3 regions of the Pseudonocardia xishanensis genome follow, and region 1 is predicted to be linked to each of the others. Evidence: predicted binding sites of a transcription regulator. Region 1 holds the regulator's gene; each other region holds the start of a gene.
What was found. Region 1 encodes LexA, which represses DNA repair genes until DNA is damaged. Its sites were predicted from a motif close to CGAACACGTGTTCG; they were not measured.
Positions count from the first base shown of each region.

Region 2: the regulator LexA is predicted to act here: its motif matches at 5,425-5,438, upstream of uvrA (excinuclease ABC subunit UvrA).
Region 3: the regulator LexA is predicted to act here: its motif matches at 4,346-4,359, upstream of dnaB (replicative DNA helicase).

Region 1 is NZ_BAABGT010000072.1:21,694-29,123, reverse strand. It holds gene dapF (diaminopimelate epimerase) at 1-147, shown strand, start outside; gene hflX (GTPase HflX) at 144-1,601, shown strand; gene ABD993_RS23275 (SdiA-regulated/phytase-like domain-containing protein) at 1,720-2,766, shown strand; gene ABD993_RS23270 (universal stress protein) at 3,013-3,843, shown strand; gene lexA (transcriptional repressor LexA) at 3,845-4,546, opposite strand; gene ABD993_RS23260 (hypothetical protein) at 4,854-5,378, shown strand; gene ABD993_RS23255 (hypothetical protein) at 5,537-6,121, shown strand; gene nrdR (transcriptional regulator NrdR) at 6,794-7,297, shown strand; gene ABD993_RS23245 (vitamin B12-dependent ribonucleotide reductase) at 7,422-7,430, shown strand, end outside.
Region 2 is NZ_BAABGT010000094.1:28,673-36,102, reverse strand. It holds gene ABD993_RS28405 (ABC transporter ATP-binding protein) at 1-846, opposite strand, end outside; gene ABD993_RS28400 (ABC transporter substrate-binding protein) at 893-2,011, opposite strand; gene uvrA (excinuclease ABC subunit UvrA) at 2,260-5,178, opposite strand; gene ABD993_RS28390 (MBL fold metallo-hydrolase) at 5,478-6,152, shown strand; gene ABD993_RS28385 (hypothetical protein) at 6,157-6,429, opposite strand; gene ABD993_RS28380 (hypothetical protein) at 6,514-6,846, opposite strand; gene ABD993_RS28375 (LCP family protein) at 7,169-7,430, shown strand, end outside.
Region 3 is NZ_BAABGT010000024.1:153,402-160,831, forward strand. It holds gene ABD993_RS08110 (CoA transferase subunit A) at 1-32, shown strand, start outside; gene ABD993_RS08115 (CoA-transferase) at 29-673, shown strand; gene pcaD (3-oxoadipate enol-lactonase) at 670-1,431, shown strand; gene ABD993_RS08125 (DUF3040 domain-containing protein) at 1,428-1,742, opposite strand; gene ABD993_RS08130 (cation diffusion facilitator family transporter) at 1,937-2,866, shown strand; gene dnaB (replicative DNA helicase) at 2,863-4,305, opposite strand; gene rplI (50S ribosomal protein L9) at 4,996-5,445, opposite strand; gene rpsR (30S ribosomal protein S18) at 5,459-5,695, opposite strand; gene ABD993_RS08150 (single-stranded DNA-binding protein) at 5,750-6,283, opposite strand; gene rpsF (30S ribosomal protein S6) at 6,316-6,630, opposite strand; gene ABD993_RS08160 (deoxyribonuclease IV) at 6,862-7,430, shown strand, end outside.

The DNA.
Region 1 (7,430 bases):
AGGCTGGAGGTCACCGTCCGCGGCGGCGGGGAGTCCACGGCCCTGCACGGGCCCGCGGTGCTGGTCGCGTCCGGCGAGCTGACCCGGGCCTGGTGGCAATCCACCGGACAATCCGCCGATTCCGTGGGACACTCGGTTGCACGATGACTGATTCCCCCCTGATGTACGACCCCCGCAACCCGTCGACGGGTGAGCTGGAGCTCGAGGAGCGTTCCTCGCTCCGGCGGGTCGCAGGACTCTCCACCGAGCTCACCGACGTCACCGAGGTCGAGTACCGGCAGCTCCGACTCGAGCGCGTGGTGCTCGTCGGGGTGTGGACCGAGGGTTCCTCCGAGCAGGCGAACGCCTCGCTCGTCGAACTGGCCCGGCTGGCCGAGACCGCGGGCTCGGAGGTGTGCGACGGGCTGATCCAGCGGCGCCAGAAGCCGGACCCGGCCACGTTCATCGGCTCCGGCAAGGTGGACGAGCTGCACGTCGCGGTCGAGGCCGCGGGCGCGGACACCGTGATCTGCGACGGCGAGCTCTCGCCCGGCCAGCTCCGCCAGCTGGAGGAGCGGCTCAAGGTCAAGGTGATCGACCGGACCGCGCTGATCCTGGACATCTTCGCCCAGCACGCCCGCTCGCGGGACGGCAAGGCCCAGGTCGAGCTGGCCCAGCTCTCCTACCTCCTCCCGCGGCTGCGCGGCTGGGGTGAGGCGCTGTCCCGCCAGGTCGGTGGCCGGGCAGCGGGCGGTGTCGGCATCGGTGGCCGTGGTCCCGGTGAGACCAAGATCGAGCTGGACCGGCGCCGGATCCGCACCCGCATGTCCAAGCTGCGCCGCGAGATCACGGCGATGTCGCGGGTGCGAGACACCCAGCGCGGCAGCAGGCGCCGGAGCGAGATCCCGTCCGTCGCCATCGTCGGGTATACGAACGCGGGCAAGTCCTCCCTGCTCAACGCCCTGACCGGGGCCGGGGTCATGGTGCACGACGCCCTGTTCGCCACCCTGGACCCCACCACCCGCAAAGCGGAGACGCCGGACGGGCGGGCCTACACGCTGACCGACACCGTCGGGTTCGTGCGGCATCTGCCGCACCAGCTCGTCGAGGCGTTCCGGTCCACGCTGGAGGAGGCGGGCCAGGCGGACCTGCTGGTCCACGTGGTGGACGCGTCGGACCCGCTGCCCGAGGACCAGATCGCCGCCGTTCGCAAGGTGCTCGTGGAGATCGGCGAGGAGCAGGGCGGCACCATGCCGCCCGAGCTGCTCGTGGTGAACAAGACGGACGCGGCGGGCGACCTCGCCCTCGCGCGCCTGCGCCACCTGCTGCCCGATGCCGTGTTCGTCTCCGCGAAGCGGGGCGAGGGCATGGCACGGCTCCGTTCGGTGATCGCCGACCGGCTGCCGCGGCCGGAGGTCGACCTCGACCTGCTCGTTCCGTACACCGAGGGCGGGCTGGTCGCGCGGCTGCACTCCGAAGGCGAGGTGCTGTCGTCGGAGCACGTGGCCGAGGGGACGAAGCTGCACGTCCGCGTCGGCCCCGAGCTGGCCGTGGCGGCGGTGCCGTACGTGGTGGGCGGAACACCGGCGCAGCCCGTTCCCGCCGCGAGCGCGATCGGCTGAGCACGCTCCACCGGCCCGTCAGGGTGGATGATCCACGATCGGGGCGCGGGACGGTCGCTGAGCGACCGCCTCGCTCCCGAGACGGGGATCATCGCGTGGTGAGCGGGGGTGGCGGGTCGTGAGGGCTCGCCTCGTCGCGGCGGTGCTGGCCTCGATGGTGGTCGGGCTGCTCGCGGCGCCTGCCTCGGCGTCGGCATCCCCCGCCGTACCCCAGGACCTCTGCACGGTGACCGAGCCCCGGCTCGCGGAGCTCTCGGGCCTCGCGGTGCGCGGTGACGAGATCTGGGCGATGTCGGACGGTGGCACCCGGGCCACGGCGTACCGCCTCGATCCCGCGGACTGCACGATCATCGACACCGAGCGGGCCGACCTGGACCCGTTCGACGCCGAGGACCTCGCCCTCGGCCCGGACGGCGCCTTCTGGATCGGGGACACCGGGGACAACAACCGCCGCCGCGAGACCGTCGCGCTGCTGGTGCTGCCGCCGCGCGGTGACCCCCGCCTGCACCGGCTCACCTACCCGGACGGCCCGCACGACGCCGAGGCCCTCCTGATCGGCGCGGACGGCGTGCCCGTGATCGTCACCAAGGAGGTCACCGGGATCGCCGGGGTGTACCGGCCCGCCGGGCCGCTCGCCGAGCCGGGTCCGACCCCGCTGCTGCGCGTCGGGTCCGTCGGGTTCGCCCGGTCGGACACCGTCGGCGGGCCGGTCGGCGCGGTGGGAGCCCTCACCGTGACCGGCGGGGCGGTCTCGGCCGACGGCAGGGTGGTGGCGCTGCGGACCTACACCGACGCCTGGCTGTACCGGGTGCCCCCCTCCGGGGACCTCGTCGCGGCCCTGCAGACCACGCCACGGCAGGTGCCGTTGCCGGACGAACCGCAGGGCGAGGCGATCGCGTTCCTGCCGGACGGCACGCTGCTCTCCGGTTCCGAGACCCGCGGCCGCAGCGGGCGTCTCCGCGCGGTGCCGGGCGCGGTCGAGGCCGCCCTCGCGGACGCGCCGTCCGAGTCCGCCCCTCCCGAGTCCGTCCCGCCACCGCCCGTCGCGACCCCGCCGGAGCCGGCGCCCGAGTGGCAGCCCGCCGTCCTGGGTGTGGGTGCGGTGGTCCTGGTGCTGGTCGCGGCGGCCGGGGCCATGACCCTGCACGCCCGACGGCGGGGATGACGGCGGCCTCGCGCGTCCAGCATCGTCGTGCCGCCGGCGTCGGCACGCCCGGCCGGAAGGCCGAGGCGCTGGACGGGTCCGTGCCGGTCGTCCGCCGGGCAACGACGAGCCCCGCGCAGCCGAATGCGCTCGGGCGACGATCGCGGCAGGTGGTGTCGCCGGTGTGGCGTGCGCGCCCTGTGACGACCGCGTTAAGGCCGGTTCGGCGACGGCTGTGGGCGGCCCCGCGCCGCCTACGCTGACCCGGTGCCGATCGTGACCGCCTACGAGGACACCCCCGGCGGCCACGACGCCCTGGTCCTGGGGGCGCAGCTCGCCCGCCTGACCGGGCTGACCGCCGTCGTCGCGACGGTGTACCCGACGGACGGGATGGGCTACTCGGCGCTCGCCAGGGACCCGCGCTGGCGGGAGAAGGCCGAGGAGGTCGCCCGCGCCCGGTTCGGCCGCGCCCGCGAGCTCATCGGCGGGCGCGAGTGGGGGAGCGAGCCGGAGTTCGCGCCGCTGGGTCCGGGGCCCGCCGCGGTCGTGCTGGCCGATCACGCGGAGGAGGTCGGCGCGGCCGTGCTGGTCGTGGGGTCGACCGGGCACGGGCTGCTCGGCAGGCTCGCCCCCGGCGGGACGGTGCAACGCCTGCTGCCCGCCGCGCGCTGCCCCGTCGCGATCGCGCCCCGCGGGTACCGGCACACCGCCGCCGCCGGGATCACCGTGATCAGCGTGGCGTACGACGGCACCCCGGAGGCCGATCGCGCCGCGGTGCTGGCGGTGCACCTCGCGGGCCGGACGGGTGCCGCGCTGCGGTTCGTGGTGGTCGCGGCGTCCGAGGCGGACGTGCCCGCGGCTACCGAGACCGCCCACAAGGGGATCGCGAAGGCGCCGGTGGAGATCGACGCGCTCACGGACGTCGTCGTCGGGCGGTCGGTGGCGGTCACCCTGGCCGACCTGCCCGAACGCACGGACGTGCTGGTGGTCGGCTCGCGCGGCTACCCGATGATGCGCCGGATGCTGCTGGGCGGGGTCGCAGGGGTGCTGGTGCGCACCGCCCGCTATCCCGTCATCGTCGTCCCGGCGCCGGACTGACCTACAGCCTGCGCAGGACCGCCACGACACGGCCGAGGATGGTCGCCTCGTTGCCGTCGATGGGCTCGTAGGCCGGGTTGGCGGGCATCAGCCAGATCTGCCCGGCGGTGCGCTTGAACGTCTTCACCGTGGCCTCGCCGTCGATCATCGCGGCGACGATCTCGCCCTGCTCGGCCACCGGCTGCTGCCGCACGACGACCCAGTCGCCGTCGGTGATGGCCGCCTCGATCATCGAGTCGCCCTTGACGTTGAGCAGGAACAGCTCGCCCTCGCCGACGATCTCGCGCGGCAGCGGGAACACGCTCTCCACCGCCTGCTCGGCCAGGATCGGCCCACCGGCGGCGATGCTGCCCAGCAGCGGGACGAACGCGGGAGCGGGCCGTTCGACGACGTCTCCCTGCTCGGGGGCCTCCTCCTCGGGGCTGCGCACGTCCACCGCGCGGGTGCGGTTGGGGTCGCGGCGCAGGTAGCCCTTGCGCTCGAGGGTGCGCAGCTGGTGGTGGACCGACGAGGTGGAGGTCAGCCCCACCGCGTCCCCGATCTCCCGGACGCTGGGCGGGTAGCCGAAGCGCTCCACCCAGTCGCGGATCACCTCGAGCACCTTGCGTTGCCGGGGGGTCAGTGTCGTCGGGTCCGCCGGCGGGTCGGGGAAGGCCCGCACCTGCCCGGGCTCGCCTCCGGTGCCGGACTCGTCCCGTGCCATCTCCCTGCCGCCTCCTCGTGTCCCTGTGTCGCTGTGTCGCTGTGTCCCGGTGTCGCTCGGGTGCCCGCTCGATCCGGGCGGGCGCGGTCCCCGAACCGGGGGAGCCCACCGCCGTGGCGGTCCGTCGGGTTCGGACGGTAGCCCGGATCCGGTCGATCGCCAAACACATGTTCGAACGACACGCCGAAAGTGTCGGCGCGGGGAGGTGACGCGCGTCGGTCGCGATGGTACAAACTCGCACGGACGTTCGAATCGAACATGTGTACGAGTCCCGGGTCCGACCGGGACGGGGCGGGAGGGATCGGCGATGAACCGGTCGACGGCGGTCATGGAGGTTCCGGTGGTCCCGGTGGTTCCGGTGTCGGGTCCCTCGGCGCGGGTGCGCGCGGTGCGGTCGACCGTGGAGCTCCGGCCCCGGGCGGTGCAGCCGACGTCCGCGCTGCGGTCGGTGCGGTCGGTGCCGTCGGTGCAGGCAGTGTCGGCGCGGGTCGTATCGACGCGGGCCGTCGTCGCGCGCCCGGTGTCCGCCCGGCGGTACGCCGTCCGGCGGGCGGTCGCCGTCGCCGTGCTCGGAGTGCTGTCGATGCTCGTCGTCGTGGTGCTCGGGGTCGTCGCCGAGGCGGCGGGCGCCGCCCAGGCCCGGGCGGAGGTGCCCGCGGGGAGTGTCGTCGCCGCGGTCCGGCCGGGGGAGACCGTCTGGGAGCCGGCCCGACGGGCGGCGCCGCGGGCGCGGACGACCGCCGTGGTGGAGCGGATCGTGGCGGACAACGGCCTGACCGGGCCCGTGGACTCCGTGCTGCCCACCGGTCTCGCGCTGCGCGTACCGGCCTGAGGATCCGCCTCCGCCGCAGGTCGGGGCACCCCTGGGGAGGGCGGGACGCGGCAGCGCCCGTTTTTGTCGGTGCCCGTTGGTAGACATCGCACAGGCGTTCGATCGACGGCCCGGACATCCGGTTCGGGCGGGGTCGGCGCGGGGCTGGGGAGGCCGTCATGGATCTCGGGAACGCGGTGCGGCGGGTCGAGCGGACCGGTCGCGGGAGCGGCGCGGAGGGCGGGCTCGCGGGCCGGGCCGAGAGTGCGGTGCGGCCGGTGCGCCCGGTCGACTGCGTCCTCCCTCGCGGCCGGGGGCGTGCGGCGGGCTCCGCGGCGGTCGGTCGTGCCGTCCACGGTCGGCGAGCAGCGGGTGTCCGTCGCGAGTCGGTGTCGTCGGGCGGGCAGCGGGTGGTCGGGGCGTACGTGTCCGGGGCCCGTGCGCAGGCGCTGCGCACCGTGGACCGGTCCGGCGCGCCCGTCCTGCCGTCCGGCTCGGGGGCGGCGGCGCCCGCGCCGCTCACCCGGGGAGTCCGGGGCTGCGGGTCCGCGGGCCGCCGGTCCTCCACGATCGGCGGCCCGTGTGTGCCGGTCCGCCGCGTCCGGCTCGGCCGCGGCGACCGACCCGGCGGCGCGCGCAGGCTGGCCGGTGAGGTGCGCGCGGGCCTCGCGGACCGGGTGCTCGCCACGGTGGCGGTCGCGCTCGGGTCGACCACGGTCGTCGTCGTCCTGGGGCTGCTGGCGGACCTGGCCGCCGCGCGCTGACATGGCGGCGTCCCGAGCGCCCTCGCGGGGCGCCGCGAACCCGTCCAGCGCCCGCAGGTCCGTCACGGCTCCCCCCGGCTGTCGTGGATCCTGCGCGGTGCCGCCGATCGTCGCGGAACCCGAGCTGTGCCCGCGGATCGTGGTGGAACCGTCCGTGCGCCCGCCGGCTGTCGCGGAGCCCGTCCGCGGTAGTGTTCGGCGCGGCGTGCGGTGCGTGGGGCGCCCGGGGTTCGTGAGCGATCGTGTGGGTGGCGGTCGCGGCACGGACGGCCACCGTGCGTGTCGGTCCGCGGAGGCTGCGCGACGCGCCCGCGTCCCCGACACGCCGCCTGCGGTACACCTTCTCGCTCCCCGCACCCGCGCGGCGTGTCGTCGACGCGACGAGCGGTACCGGCGACGCGCCCGGCCGGGCCGGAGCCGATCACCGCGCAGCGGCACCGGTCGTGACCAGCGGGGCGTCACGGGGTGTCGTCGAGCGGGCACGGCGGCACCCGGTGGCCGCCCGGGCGGGCCCGCGTGACAGGTTCACTCCCGATCGGGCGAAAGCGGTGCGAGCACGGGGCCCGGAGATGGCGAACCCCTAGATGTTGTGGTTACATCCGTGTCGTTCGCCTACAGCTTGGGTTTCACCCGGGCTCGTCGGAGTATGGTGGAGGAGAGGGAGGGATCGACATGCGATGCCCGTTCTGCCGCCACTCGGACTGCAAGGTGATCGACTCCCGTGAGGTCGAGGAGGGCGCGGCGACCCGTCGTCGGCGCTCCTGCGCGGCCTGCGGGAAGCGGTTCACCACCGTCGAGGAGGCCGTCCTCGCGGTGCTGAAGCGCAGCGGTGTCACGGAGCCGTTCAGCCGGGACAAGGTCGTCAGCGGCGTCCGCCGCGCCTGCCAGGGCAGGCCGGTGGACGAGGACGACCTGCAGCAGCTCGCCCACCGTGTCGAGGAGGCCGTCCGGGCGGGCGGGACCGCGGAGATCCCGAGCCACGAGGTGGGGCTCGCGATCCTCGGTCCGTTGAAGGAGCTCGACGAGGTGGCGTACCTGCGCTTCGCGAGCGTGTACCGCTCGTTCTCGTCCATCGAGGACTTCGAGAAGGAGATCGCCGACCTGCGGACGGCTGCCGGGGAAGCAGCCGCATCCCGGGGGAGCGGTCCGGACGGCGCGAACCTGCCGACCGGATAGCGACACCAGGGGCCGACCCGTACCCAGGGTTGAAGCGCTGTGGCGTTCGAGCCGACCCCGCACGGAACACCCGCCGCCGCCCCAGCCGGTGGCAGGTGACACGCGGATGCGAATGAGGGAGAGCATGACGGAG
Region 2 (7,430 bases), on a different contig from region 1:
CTCGGCCTGCGCCCCGCCCCGCCCGAAGAGGATCTCCGAGAGCCGGTCCACGTAGGCGTGGAACTCCGGCGTGCGCTGCAGCTCCGGCAGCCGCGGGCGCGGCAGGTCGATCTCCACGACCTCCGCGATGCGGCCGGGCCGCGGGCTCATCACGGCGACGACGTCCGAGAGGAACACCGCCTCCGAGATGCCGTGGGTGACCATGAGCGTGGTGGCCGGGCGCTCGGTCCAGATCCGCAGCAGCTCGACGTTCAGCCGCTGGCGGGTCATGTCGTCCAGCGCGCCGAACGGCTCGTCCAGCAGCATGACGGTCGGCTGCACGACCAGGCAGCGCGCGATCGCCACGCGCTGCTTCATCCCGCCGGACAGCTGGGCGGGCTTGGCCTTCTCGAAGCCCTTGAGCCCGACCAGCTCGATCAGGTCGTCCACCAGGCCGGACTCCGCGTCGATCCCGGCGACCTCCAGCGGCAGCCGGATGTTGCTGGCCACGCTGCGCCAGGGCAGCAGTGCGGCCTCCTGGAAGGCGATCCCCAGCTCGTGGTCCCGCTGGATCTCCCGGGTGGACCGGCCGTTGATCAGCGCCGTGCCCTCCGTCGGGGTCTCCAGCCCCGCCAGGATGCGCAGGATCGTCGACTTGCCGCAGCCCGAGGGGCCGAGCAGCGAGAGGAACGAGTTCTGCGTGGTGCCGAGGTCCGTGCTGGCCAGCGCCTGCACGGACCGCCGTCCCATGGTGAAGACCTTCTGCAGGCCCTGGATGTTGATGCCCGTGGCCGCGCCCGGCCGGGCGGCGGGGTCGCTGGTGGAGAACCTGCCCACCCGGCTGGTCTGCTCGGTCGTCTCCGTCACGCCTGTCGAGTCCTCTCGCTGGTCGTCGCCCTGGTCCCCGTCCGGATCAGGCCTTGATCAGGCTGGGGTCCGCCGCGTAGATCTCGTCCAGGAGCGAGAGGTCGAACAGCTCCTCCGCCTTGATGGTGATGCCGATCTCCCCCAGCGCCTTGATGATCTCGTCCTGCAGCGCGGGGGTGAGGGTGAACAGACCGTTGGCCTTGGTGTCGGCGCTGACGACGAGCTCGTTCTGCGCCTGAGCCTGCTCGGTCTGGCCGGGGATGTCGAGGCCCAGGTCCTTGCCGTAGGTGTTCACGGCCAGCGCGGCCGAGCCCGCCGGGTCCGCCACCGCGTCGTTCCAGCCCTTGATCTCGGCGGTGAGGAACGCCTTGAGCTTGTCCCGGTCGCTCTCGATGGTCTCCTGCAGCACCGTGAAGGTCTCCGCGGTGAGCGGCAGGCCGTTGGTCGCGAACGGCAGCGTGACGGGCGTGAAGCCCTTCGCCTTGATGAGGAACGGCTCGTTGGTCGTGTAGGCCATGAACCCGTCGACCTGCTTCTCGGTCAGCGGCGTGGGCTCGTACTGGACGACGACCTGGGTCACCGAGGCCGGGTCGATGTTGTTGGCCTTCAGGAAGCCCGCGAAGATCTGCTGGTTGGTCCCGGCCTGGATGCCGAGGCGCTTGCCGACGAGGTCCTGCGGCGTGCGGATCGGGGTGCCCTGCTCCATCGACAGGATGCAGAACGGGTTCTTCTGGAACGTGCTGCCGATGATCTTCAGCGGGGCGCCCTGCTCGGTGATGAACCGCGCGGTGGCGTCCGGCGCCGAGAGGCCGACGTCCACGTTCTTGGCGAGGACGAGCGCGTCCGCGCTGTCCACCGGACCGGTGACCAGGTCGACCTTCTCGAAGCCCGCCTGGGTGTAGTAGCCCTTCGAGTCGGCGAAGAACTCGCCCGCGAACTCGATGTTCTTGATCCAGGACAGCTGGAGGGCGAGCGTGCCGAACTGACCGGGCGCGGCGGACGCGGCACCCGAGGCCGGGGCGCTCGCGGAGCCGCCGCCGCAGGCGGCGAGCGCGACACCGGCCGCGCCGACCCCGACGCCGAGGCCGGCGAGGCGCAGGAACTGGCGCCTGTTGTGGTTCGGACCGGCGGGTCGCTGGTTCGGCGGCGGGACGAGCAGCGTCATGAGTGCATGTCTCCTACGGCGTGCGAGTGGCGTCCGGGTCACGGACGGCCGGACGATCGGGCGTGGTTCGGCATGATGTCCCCCGACGCGCCGACCCGCAGAATCTAGGAAGCAGGAGCATCAACGGCGTTTCCGGATTGTTACGGCGGTGATGCCGTCCGATCGCGCTTCCGTAACCTGGCCCGACTCGATCACCCAGCGCTGACCGGCACGAACACACCGTGCCGAAACGCCGTCACGGCCCCTTCCTAGCTCGCCGCGACCGCCTTGCGGCGGCGGGTCGCCCGCGGCGTGGTGACCGTCGGGGTGACCAGGTCGGCGAGGAACCGGCCGGTGTAGCTGGCCTCGACCGCCGCCACCTGCTCCGGAGTCCCCTGCGCGACGACAGTGCCACCGCCCGAACCGCCCTCGGGGCCCATGTCGACCACCCAGTCCGAGGTCTTGATGACGTCCAGGTTGTGCTCGATCACGATGACCGAGTTCCCCTTGTCCACCAACCCGTTGATCACCAGCAGCAGCTTGCGGATGTCCTCGAAGTGCAGGCCCGTGGTCGGCTCGTCCAGGATGTAGACGGTCCGGCCGTTGGAGCGCTTCTGCAGCTCGCTGGCCAGCTTGACGCGCTGCGCCTCGCCGCCGGAGAGCGTGGGCGCGGGCTGGCCGAGCCGCACGTACCCGAGCCCGACGTCCACCAGCGTGGTGAGGTACCGGCTGATCGAGGTGATCGGCGCGAAGAACTCCGCGGCCTCCTCGATCGGCATGTCCAGCACGTCCGCCACGGTCTTGCCCTTGTAGTGGACCTCCAGGGTCTCCCGGTTGTAGCGGGCGCCCTTGCAGACCTCGCAGGGGACGTAGACGTCCGGCAGGAAGTTCATCTCGATCTTGATCGTGCCGTCTCCCGAGCACGCCTCGCAGCGCCCGCCCTTGACGTTGAACGAGAAGCGGCCCTGCTGGTACCCGCGCACCTTCGCCTCGGTGGTGGCGGCGAACAGCGTGCGGATCTTGTCCCACACGCCGGTGTAGGTGGCCGGGTTCGACCGCGGGGTGCGGCCGATCGGCGACTGGTCGACGCGGACGAGCTTGTCCAGCTGCTCGACGCCGGTGATCCGGGTGTGCCTGCCCGGGACCTGGCGGGCGCCGTTGAGCTTGTTCGCCAGCACCGTGGCCAGGATGTCGTTGATCAGCGTGGACTTGCCCGACCCGGACACGCCGGTGATGCTCACCAGCCCGCCGAGGGGGATGTCCACGTCGATCCCGCGCAGGTTGTGCTCCCGCGCCCCCACGATCGTGAGCTTGCGCTCCGGGTCCAGGGTGCGCCGCACCTCGGGCAGCGGGATGCTGCGCCGGCCCGACAGGTACGCCCCGGTCAGCGAGGTGTCGTGCGCCTCCAGGTCCGCGACCGTGCCGGAGTGCACGACCATCCCGCCGTGCTCGCCTGCGCCCGGGCCGATGTCCACCGCCCAGTCCGACGCCCGGATGGTGTCCTCGTCGTGCTCCACGACGATGAGCGTGTTGCCCAGCTCCTTGAGCCGGGTCAGTGTGTCGATCAGCCTGCGGTTGTCCCGCTGGTGCAGGCCGATGGACGGCTCGTCCAGCACGTACAGGACGCCGACCAGGCCGGACCCGATCTGGGTGGCCAGCCGGATGCGCTGGGCCTCACCGCCGGACAGGGTGCCCGCCGCGCGGTCCAGCGAGAGGTAGTCCAGCCCGACGTCCAACAGGAAGCCGAGCCGGGCCTGGACCTCCTTGAGCACCCGGCCCGCGATCATGGCCTGGCGCTCGTTGAGCTCCATGCCGTTGAGGAACACCGAGCACTCGCTGACCGACATAGCCGAGACCTCGGCGATCGAGCGCTCCCCCAGCGTGACGGCCAGGACCTCGGGCTTGAGCCGCGCGCCCTTGCAGACCGGGCACGGCACGTCCCGCATGTAGCCCTCGTACCGCTCGCGCTGCGAGTCCGACTCGGTCTGGTCCAACCGCCGCTCGAGGAACGGGATGACGCCCTCGAAGTTCGCGTAGTACGCCCGCTCGCGGCCGTACCGGTTCCGGTAGCGGACGTGCACCTGCTCCTCGGAGCCGTGCAGCACCGCCTTCTGCGCCTCGGCCGAGAGCGTGCGCCAGGGGGTGTCCATCCGGAAGCCGAGCGCCTTGGACAGCCCTGTGAGCAGCCTGCCGAAGTACTCGGCGGTGTGCCCGTTGTTCCACGGGGCCACCGCACCGTCCCCCAGCGACATCTCCTGGTCGGGGATGACGAGCTCCGGGTCGACCTCCTTCTTGATGCCGATACCGGAGCAGGCCGGGCACGCGCCGTACGGGGAGTTGAAGGAGAAGGTCCGCGGCTCCAGGTCGTCCAGCGTGAGCGGGTGCCCGTTCGGGCAGGCCAGACGCTCGGAGAAGCGGCGCTCGCGGTGCGGGTCCGACTCGTCGAGGTCGACGAAGTCCAGCACGACCAGCCCGTCCGCCAGGCGCAGCGCGGTCTCCACCGAGTCGGTCAGCCGCTGCTTGGCGCTCGCCTTGACCGACAGGCGGTCGACGACCACGGCGATGTCGTGCTTCTCCTGCTTCTTCAGCTTCGGCGGGTCCGACAGCGGGTGCACGGTCCCGTCCACCAGCACGCGGGAGTAACCCTGGGACTGCAGGGTCGCGAAGAGGTCGACGAACTCGCCCTTGCGGGTGCGGACCACGGGAGCCAGCACCTGGAAGCGGCTGCCCTGCTCCATCTCGAGCACCTGGTCGACGATCTGCTGCGGGGTCTGCTTCTGGATGATCTCGCCGCACGTGGGGCAGTGCGGGACGCCCGCCCTGGCGTAGAGCAGCCGCAGGTAGTCGTAGACCTCGGTGATCGTGCCGACCGTGGAGCGCGGGTTGCGGTTGGTGGACTTCTGGTCGATCGAGACGGCCGGGGAGAGACCCTCGATGAAGTCCACGTCCGGCTTGTCCATCTGACCGAGGAACTGCCGCGCGTAGGCCGAGAGCGACTCGACGTACCGGCGCTGGCCCTCGGCGAAGATCGTGTCGAACGCGAGGCTCGACTTGCCGGAGCCGGAGAGGCCGGTGAACACGACCATGCTGTCCCGCGGCAGGTCGAGGTCCACCCCGCGCAGGTTGTGCTCACGCGCGCCGCGCACGACGAGGCGGGGAGCGTCGTACGGGGTGGGGGCCGGTGCCACGGGGGCGCCTCCTCGGGGGTTGTCGACCGACGGTCCGCGACCGCAGCCGATGCTAGGCGGGGGGTCCGACAGAAACGGGACTCCGCCGCCCGGCCCGGCCTGCGGGTCGGTGGGTGCACGCCCCGGCGCGCCGGGCGCGCGGGGTGCTCACCGGAGAGCATGCGGCGGACAGTGCCCGCCTGCCACCCGGCTCAACGCCGCGGCCGCCCGCAGGCTTCCCGTCCCGTCGTTCCCGCCGAACACTCTCGCACGCATGTTCGATGAGAGCGCGGGCGGGGTGCACGACTAGGGTGACCGGGGTGGACGTCCTCGAGGAGTACAGCGGGCACACCGACCCCGGCGGCGCGGCGATCCGGCGCCGGATCGGCCCGCTCACCGTGAACAAGGTCTCGGTCGGCCCGATGGACAACAACGCCTACCTGTTGGTGTGCACGGCCACCCACGAGGCGCTGCTGGTCGACGCGGCGGCCGAGCCGGAGCGGATCGCGGACCTGGTCGGCTCGGGGGACGGGCGGCCCGAGCTCAAGACCGTCGTCACCACCCACCGCCACCAGGACCACTGGCAGGCGCTGGGTGCGGTCGCGGGCATGTTCCAGACCCGCCGGATCGCCCACCCGGAGGACGCGCCCGAGCTCCCGATCCCGACGGACGAGCTGGTCTCGCAGGGGGACACGGTCGCGTTCGGCGAGATCGAGCTCGAGGTCGTCCACCTGCGCGGGCACACCCCGGGCTCGATCGCGCTGCTCTACCGCGGCCCGGACCGCCCGCACCTGTTCACCGGCGACTCGCTGTTCCCCGGCGGCCACGGCCGCACCCTGACCGTCGAGGACCACGTCCAGCTGATGGACGACCTGGAGGAGCGCGTCTTCGGCCCGCTGCCGGACGACACCTGGTTCTACCCGGGCCACGGGGACGACTCGACGCTGGGCGAGCAGCGCCCGCACCTGCAGGAGTGGCGCGAGCGCGGCTGGTAGCGGCTCAGCGGCCGGGGTCCTCCAGGTCGACCGGGTCCGCGGCGGGGCGGGGCTCGAGGTCGGTCGGGGGCGCCCAGCCCTCGCCGACCGCGGCCTGGGCCTCGGTCCGCCTGCGCTGGCGCTCGCTGGGGCGCTCCGGCTCGGCGGTCCGCGGGATCGCGGCGTTCACCGCGGGCAGCGAGGACAGCCGCGGCTGCACCGGTTCGCCGCGGGCCGGGCGCGGCACGGCGCGGCGCGTGGAGCGCTTCGCCGGGAGCAGGACACCGCCGGGTCGCATCGCCCACCTCCTCCGGCTCGGGACTTCAGCATCCCCCTGCGGGGAGCCGCTGTCATCCCCCTTCCGCAGCCCCCGGGCCCCTGCTCAGCCTCCGACGAGCCGCGGGAACGCCGCGCTGAGCTGGTACCACGCCACGACGCCGTAGACCACGAGCGCGATGAACAGCAGGCTCGCCAGCGAGGCGAGCACGTAGGTCACGGTCCGCAGGGCGGTGAGGGCGGGGCCGTCGCCGACCCGCACCGGGCGCTGACCGCGGGGCGGCGTGTGGGCCGGACCCTGCCGCGGCGCAGGCGTCCAGCCCGCCCGGGCCGCCTCGTCCCCCACCGTCGCGCCGGTGCGTTGGGGAGGCACCGGCGGCCGCGGTCCGACGGCCCGGAAGCCCCCGCTGTTGGTCGTCGACGCCCTGTGGGTGCTCACGTCGGTCAGTCTCCTTACCCCGGTCGGACCTGCCGCGGACAGTCTGGTAGGCGCAGGACCACTTGGTCACTCCGCGGGCACCCCTTCACCCATTCGTGCGATGTGAGCGGCACTGACGACCGTCGTCCCCTCACGCAGCGGCACACCGCGGCGCACCGACGGGCGATCGCGGCACTGGGCCGGACGAGTGGTCACCGCCACTCGGACGCGCCAGGATCCCCCGCGCGGCCGTAAGGTCACGCCACACCGGCTCCAGGGCCACGGTCGCGCCGTCGGGATCGCATCTCCGGGATCTGCGGTGCCCCCGCCCCTGAGAGGACCGATGGACCGACCCGCCCGCACGACCCGACGCGTCCTGACCGGGCTCGGACGCACCCTCGCCGCCGCCCTCGCGCTCGCCGTCCTCGCGGGCACCGGCTACGTCTGGACGCTGTACCGGTCGCTGAGCGCCGACCTCACCACGAGCCGGGTCCTCGCCGACCGGCCCGTCGATCCCGAGCCCGCCACGGCGAGCCCGCGGCGCAGCTACACGGCCCTGCTGGTCGGCATGGACAGCCGGACGGACGCCCGCGGCGAGCCGCTCT
Region 3 (7,430 bases), on a different contig from region 1:
TCGCGGCGTGGCTGGCGGAGGTGCGGGCGTGACCGCCGGGACCTCTCCGATGATGCTGCTGGCCGCCGCCCGCCTGCTCCGCGGCGGGATCTGCGTGAGCGATCCCGGCGCGCCGACCGCCGCCGCGCTGCTGGCCCGGGCGACCCACGCGCCCTCCCTCGAGCTGCTGGACCCGCGCACACCCGGGTTCCTGCGGCACGGGCTGCGCCGGGTCGAGGTCGGGCTCGTCACCGCCGCGCAGGTGGACGCCTACGGCAACCTCAACACCAGCGTCCTGGGCGAGTACGACGAACCCACCGAGCGGCTCACCGGCGCCGGGATCCTGCCCGAGCTCGCGGCGGGCGCGGCGCTCGTCGTGCTGCTGCCGCACCGGCTGCGGTCCTTCGTGGAACGCGTCGACTTCGTGACGGCGGCGGGCGGGCTCTCCGGGCCGCTGGACCGGGCTCGGGTGGGGCTGTTCGGGACCGGTCCAGTCGCCGTCGTGACGGACCTGGGGGTGCTGCGGCCGGACCCGGCCACCGCCGAGCTCGTCCTCACCGACCTGCACCCCGGGGTGACGGTCGAACAGGTCCGTGCGGAGACGGGCTGGCCACTGGAGGTGTCCGACGAGCTCGTCGCCACCGAGCCCGCGACCGACGCCGAGCGCGCGGCTTTGACAGGATCGGGGCCATGAGCGACCTGCTGCACTCCCGGATCGACGGCCCCGACGACGCCCCGCCGCTGGTCCTGCTCGGTTCGCTGGGCAGCACCCTCGCCATGTGGGAGCCGAACGTCTCGGCCCTGGCCGCCCGGTTCCGCGTGGTCCGGCTGGACAACCTGGGCCACGGTGGCTCGCCCGTCCCCGCCGGGCCGTACTCGATGGCCGGGCTCGCCGACGCCGCGCTCGCGACCCTGGACTCGCTGGGGCTCGACCGCGTCTCCTGGGCGGGGCTGTCGCTCGGCGGCATGGTCGGGATGTACCTGGCCGCCGAGCACCCGGAGCGGATCTCGGCCCTGGCGCTGTGCTGCACCACCGCGTACTTCCCGGACAAGACCCCCTGGCTGCAGCGGATCGAGACGGTGCGCGAGCAGGGCACCGGCGCGATCGCGGAACCGGTGGCCGCGCGCTGGTTCACCCCGGAGTGGTCCGCCGAGCACCCGGATGTGCTGAAGACCGCCGTCGGCTGGATCGCGGGCATCTCGGACGCGGGCTACGCGGCCTCCTGCGAGGCCATCGTGGAGTGGGACCACCGGGAGCGGCTGTCGGCGATCCAGGCGCCCACGCTCGTCCTGGGCGGCGCGGACGACCTCGCCACGCCGGTCGACCCGCACGCGCGCACGCTGGCCGACGGCATCCCGGGCGCGCGGCTGGAGATCGTGCCGGGCGGGCACGTGGCGACGTTCGAGAGCGCGGAGGCGGCGAACCGCCTCCTGCTGGAGCACCTGGTCTAAGCGGTGTCGGGGCGGGTGCGCTGCGGGGTGGTGAGGGCGAGGCCGAGCGCGGCCATGGCCATCAGGATCCCGGTGACGACGATCGGCACCGCCGCGGCCGCCCCGCCCACGACGAGCAGCACCAGTCCGCCCGCCAGGAGCACGGTCGGGATGGCGCCTGCGGCGTGCATGCTGCGCGCGGAGCGCCGGACCGGGACACCGCGCCGCAGCCGCCTGCCCAGCGCGCTGCACCGGGACACGAAGAGCGGGTCCGCCGCGAGGAGACTCTGCTCGATGAGGCTGAACTGGCTGCGTTCACGGTCGCTCAGCATGGACGGCACCCCTCGGGATTCGCACTCGGTCTCGCACACACGGCCGCCCGCTCGCCGTTGACCCGGGAAGGCGCTGACTCGTCGTCGGAGTCTACGTGACCGAATCGTGATCCTGTGCGAGATGTGACCCGAACCGGCCGAGTGAGGGCGCCCTACCCTTTACATGCACAACCACGCATAGGTACGGTCGGGCCATGGGAACGGGGCACGGACACGGCCATGCCGACCACGGCGGCCACGGCCACTCGGCGGCGGGTGACCGTCGACGCCTGGTCGTCGCGCTCGTCGTCACGCTCGCCTGCGCCCTGCTCGGCGGCGTCGGAGCCCTGCTCACCGGGTCGCTGGCCCTGCTGGCCGACCTCGGCCACCTCCTCACGGACGCCGGGGCACTCGTCGGGGCCGTGATCGCCGCCGCGGTGGCCACCCGCCCCGCGACCGACCGCCGGACCTTCGGGCTCGGGCGGGTCGAGGTCCTGGTCGCCGGGATCAACGCGGCGGTGCTGATCGCCGTCGTGGTGTGGGTCGTGGTCGAGGGGGTGGCGCGGCTGTTCACCCCCGCCGAGATCCCCGGGCTGCCGCTGCTGGTCCTCGGCGCGGCCGGACTCGTCGGCAACGTGATCTCGCTGGTGGTCCTGGCCGGAGGCGACCGCGGCAACATGAACATGCGCGGCGCCATGCTGCACGTGCTGGGGGACGCGCTGGGCTCGGTCGGCGTCATGGGGGCGGCGGTCGTACTGCTCACCACCGGCTGGCCCTACGCGGACACCGTCGCGTCGCTGCTCATCGCGGTGCTCATCCTGCCGCGGGCGGTCGCGCTGCTGCGCGAGGTGTGGCACGTGCTGCTGGAGGGCGCGCCCGCCGGGATCGCGGTGGATGCGGTGCGCACCACCCTGCTCGGCGTCCCCGGGGTGCAGGAGGTGCACGACCTGCACGTCTGGGCGATCAACGACCGCACCCCGTCGATGTCCGCACACCTCGTGGTGTCCGACGAGGCCGAGACCGGCTGCGGCGAGACCGTGCTGGACCGGGCGGGCCAGGCGCTCCGCGAGCACCACGGCCTGACCCACAGCACGCTGCAGCTCGAGCACCACGCGCACGTGGGGCACGAGGACACCTGCGACTAGCCGTGCGCCAGGTCCGCGAAGCGGCTGTAGTGCAGCTGGTGGGCCACGACGATGTTCGCGGTGGGCCCGTTACGGTTCTTGGCCAGGATCAGGTCGGCCTCGCCCGCGCGCGGGTCGTCCCGCTCGAACGCGTCCGGCCGGTGCAGCAGGATGACCATGTCCGCGTCCTGCTCGATCGAGCCGGACTCACGCAGGTCGGAGATCATCGGCCGCTTGTCCGTGCGCTGCTCGGGACCACGGTTGAGCTGCGAGATCGCCACCACCGGCACCTCGAGCTCCTTGGCCAGCAGCTTGATCTGCCGGGAGAACTCCGAGACCTCCTGCTGGCGTGACTCGACCTTGCGCCCGGACGTCATCAGCTGCAGGTAGTCCAGGATGACCAGCTTGAGGTCGTTGCGCTGCTTGAGCCGCCGCGCCTTGGCCCGGATCTCCATCAGGGTGAGGTTCGGGGAGTCGTCCACGAACAGCGGCGCCTCCGAGATCTCGCTCATCCGGCGCGCCATCCGGGTCCAGTCGTCGTCGCTCATCCGGCCCGCGCGCATGTCCGCCAGCCGGATCCGCGCCTCCGCCGACAGCAGCCGCATGACGATCTCGGACTTACTCATCTCCAGCGAGAACACCGCGGAGGTCATCCCGTGCTTGATCGAGCAGCTCCGCGCGAAGTCCAGCCCGAGCGTGGACTTGCCCAGACCGGGCCGGGCCGCGACGACGACCATCTGGCCCGGGTGCAGCCCGTTGGTCGCCTCGTCCAGGTCGGTGAAGCCGGTGGGCACGCCGTTGGACACGCCGCCGCGGGAGGCGATGGCGTCGATCTCGTCCATCGTGGGCTGCAGCAGCTCCTCGAGGACGATGTAGTCCTCGCTGGTGGAACGCTCGGTGACCTCGTAGATCGCCGCCTGCGCCCGGTCGACGACCTCGTCCACCTCCGCGCCCTCGGCCCCGTGGTAGCCCAGCTGCACGATCCGGGTGCCCGCCTCGACCAACCGCCGCAGCGTGGCCTTCTCCGCGACGATCTCGGCGTAGTACGCCGCGTTCGCCGCCGTGGGCACCGTGGCGATCAGCGTGTGCAGGTACGGCGCGCCACCGAGCCGGATCAGCTCACCGCGCCGCTGCAGCTCCGCGGACACCGTCACCGCGTCCGCGGGCTCACCGCGACCGTAGAGGTCCAGGATGCAGTCGTAGACGGTCTGGTGCGCCGGACGGTAGAAGTCATCCGGCCGCAGCACCTCCACCACGTCCGCGATCGCGTCCTTGCTCAGCAACATGCCGCCCAGCACCGACTGCTCGGCGGTGAGGTCCTGCGGGGGCTGACGGTCGAACGGGCTCGGACCGGACTCCCCACCGCCCGCGCCGTAGCCGTGCTGGTCCGACGAGCTCTGGCGGCCCTCGCCGTCGCGGACCGCACGCGGCCGATTGGGTCGGTCGTCCGTCACCGCCATACCCGGCGTCACCCCCAGTAACCTCTTGCGGCCATCCTATCGAACTACTGTTCGATACGCACCCGTCGGGAGTCCGGCTGCGGAGGGCGCACCTCGTCCCGTCCACCGCCCGTCCGGGCGACCACCCCAAGGGGCCGCGACGAACGGTCGTCCGGGCCGCCGCGAACGCACACGGGGCCCGGGCACGTGACGCTAGCCCCGTGCGGCGGCATGCCCAAACGACCATGTGGACAGACCTGGGGAGTCCCTGGGGACGGTTCGGGGACAGAGCAGGCCACCGCTCCCCACCGCCCTGTGGACAATATGGGGACAACCCCAGTTCAGAGCGCTTCTTCGCAGATCAGCACTGGTGTGGGCGGTGTGGACAACTTCGGTGTCCCAGGCCACGGCGAGTCCGCTCTTCGGCGTGTCGCGCGCGCCCGGCGAGCCTCCACCCGGCGCTCCCGCGGCGTCACTGAGCGACACGGCCGTCACCTCCGCGTGTCGTTCCCACGCGCCGGACGGTCGGTGTGCGCACCGCCCGCCGACGGCCACCGGACCCACCCTCGCACGGACCCGCCGAGATCGCCACGACGCGCGTCCGGACTCCCGGAACGCGACGAGGGCGGGCCCTCGGTCGTGGAGACCGTGGACCCGCCCTCGTGACGGAGCGTGATCGGGGCTCGTGCTCAGCCGCGCCCGACCCCGGTGTCAGCTCGCGACGACCGACACCTGCAGCGCCGCGGAGACCTCCGGGTGCAGCCGCACCGTGACGGGGTGGCTGCCGACCGACTTGATCTGCTCGTCGATCTCGATGGCGTGCCGGTCCAGAACCGGGCCGCCCGCCTTCTTCACGGCCTCCGCGATCTGCGCGGTGGTGACCGAGCCGAAGAGCCGGCCCGTGTCGCCCGCGGCCTTGGCGGTCACGCTGACGGACAGCTGTCCGAGCTGGTTCGCGACCTCCTTGGCGTGCCCCAGGTCGCGGATCTGGCGCGCCTTCTGGGCCCGCTGGATCTGCGCGACCTGCTTCTCCGCACCCTTGGTCGCGACGATCGCGAACTGGCGCGGGAGCAGGTAGTTGCGGCCGTAGCCGTCCTTGACCTCGACGATGTCCCCGGGCGCACCCAGGTTCGGCACATCGGCGGTGAGGATGAGCTTCATGTGTGGTCCTTCCTCAGCGCGCGGTCGAGGTGTAGGGGAGCAGGGCGACCTCGCGGCTGTTCTTGACCGCGACGGCGACGTCCCGCTGGTGCTGCCGGCAGTTGCCGGAGACCCGACGCGCGCGGATCTTGCCGCGGTCGGAGATGAACTTGCGCAGGAGACCGGTGTCCTTGTAGTCGATGTCCTGAGCCTTGTCCTTGCAGAATGCGCAGACCTTCTTCTTCGGTTTGCGCAGCACTGGCTTGGGCATTGCTGTTGCTCCTGGATGTACCTCCCGCGCTCGGAGCGCGGGTCGTGGGAAGGATCAGAAGGGGGGCTCGTCGTCCGCCGCCGGGCCACTGCCCGCGGCCGGGGCCGAACCCCAGGGGTCGTCGTAGCCGCCGCCGCGCTGGCCGCCGCCGTTGCCGCCGCCACCGCCCGTGCCGCCGCCACCGAAGCCGCCGCCACCGCCGCCGAAGTCGGACCCGCCGGAGCGGGCGACCCGGTTGACCTTCGCGGTGGCGTACCGCAGCGAGGGGCCGACCTCGTCGACCTCCATCTCGATGACGGTGCGCTTCTCCCCCTCGCGGGTCTCGAAGGAGCGCTGGCGCAGCCGGCCCTGCACGATGACGCGGGCGCCTCGGGTCAGCGTCTCGGCGACGTTCTCCGCGGGCTGGCGCCAGACGTTGCAACGCAGGAACAGCGCCTCGCCGTCCTTCCACTCGCCGGACTGGCGGTCGAAGGTGCGGGGCGTGGACGCCACCGTGAAGTTGGCGACGGCCGCCCCGGACGGGGTGAACCGAAGCTCCGGATCGGCGGTCAGGTTGCCGACCACGGTGATGACGGTCTCGCCGGCCATGCGGCCTCCTCGTTGCTAGCGGCTACGAGCGGTCAGCTCGCGGTCGGGGCGGGCGTGCGCTTGACGTCCTTGCGCAGCACCTTGGTGCGCAGGACCGACTCGTTCAGACCCAGCTGGCGGTCGAGCTCGGCGACGGTGGCCGGCTCGGCCTCGACCTCGAGCACCGCGTAGATGCCCTCGGCGTTCTTCTTGATCTCGAAGGAGAGGCGACGCTTGCCCCACACCTCGATCTTCTCCACGGAACCGCCGTCGGAGCGGACGACGTTCAGGAAGGTCTCCAGCGACGGCTGCACCGTGCGCTCGTCGAGACTGGGGTCCAGAATGACCATGATCTCGTAGTGACGCATGAGAACCACTCACCTCCTGTGGACTGGAACGGCCGCGGCGCTTCCGCGGCAGGAGGTTCTCACCCCACCCCGACAGAACCGGGCCACCCGCGAAGGGGGCTCGTCGTGCGGCGCCCGGGAGGGCGCCGGCCGGAGCGGTTGCGCACGAGATTACCAGCGCGTTTCCGCCGGTCCGCGTGGGGGCGGGCGGGCACGGCCCGGGTTGTCGGGGGTGGGCTCTACCCTCGGGGCATGCTCATCGGTGCCCACGTCCGGGACGACGACCCGCTGGCCGCGGCGGCCGAGCGCGGGGCGGAGATCGTCCAGTTCTTCCTCGCGGACCCGCAGGGGTGGAAGGAGCCCCAGCCGCACCCGCACGCCGAGGCCCTCGCGGCGTCGGACGTCGTCACGGTGGTGCACTCGCCGTACGTCGTGAACGTCGCCTCGCCGAACAACCGCATCAGGATCCCCTCCCGGAAGCTGGTCACCCAGCACGCCGAGGCGGCCGCAGAGGTCGGCGCGATCGGGCTGGTCGTGCACGGCGGGCACGTCACGAAGGACGAGGACCCCGCCGTCGGCGTGGACAACTGGCGCAAGTTCGTCGAGCGGCAGGCGGGCGAGGGCGGGTTCGCCGTCCCGGTGTTCATCGAGAACACCGCCGGCGGGGACAACGCGATGGCCCGCAAGTTCGACGCGCTGGCCCGCCTGTGGGACGCGGTGGGCGAGTTCGGCGTCGGGTTCTGCCTCGACACGTGCCACGCGTTCGCCGCGGGCGAGGAGCTCGTCGGCGTGGTCGAGCGGGCCAAGGCCATCACCGGCCG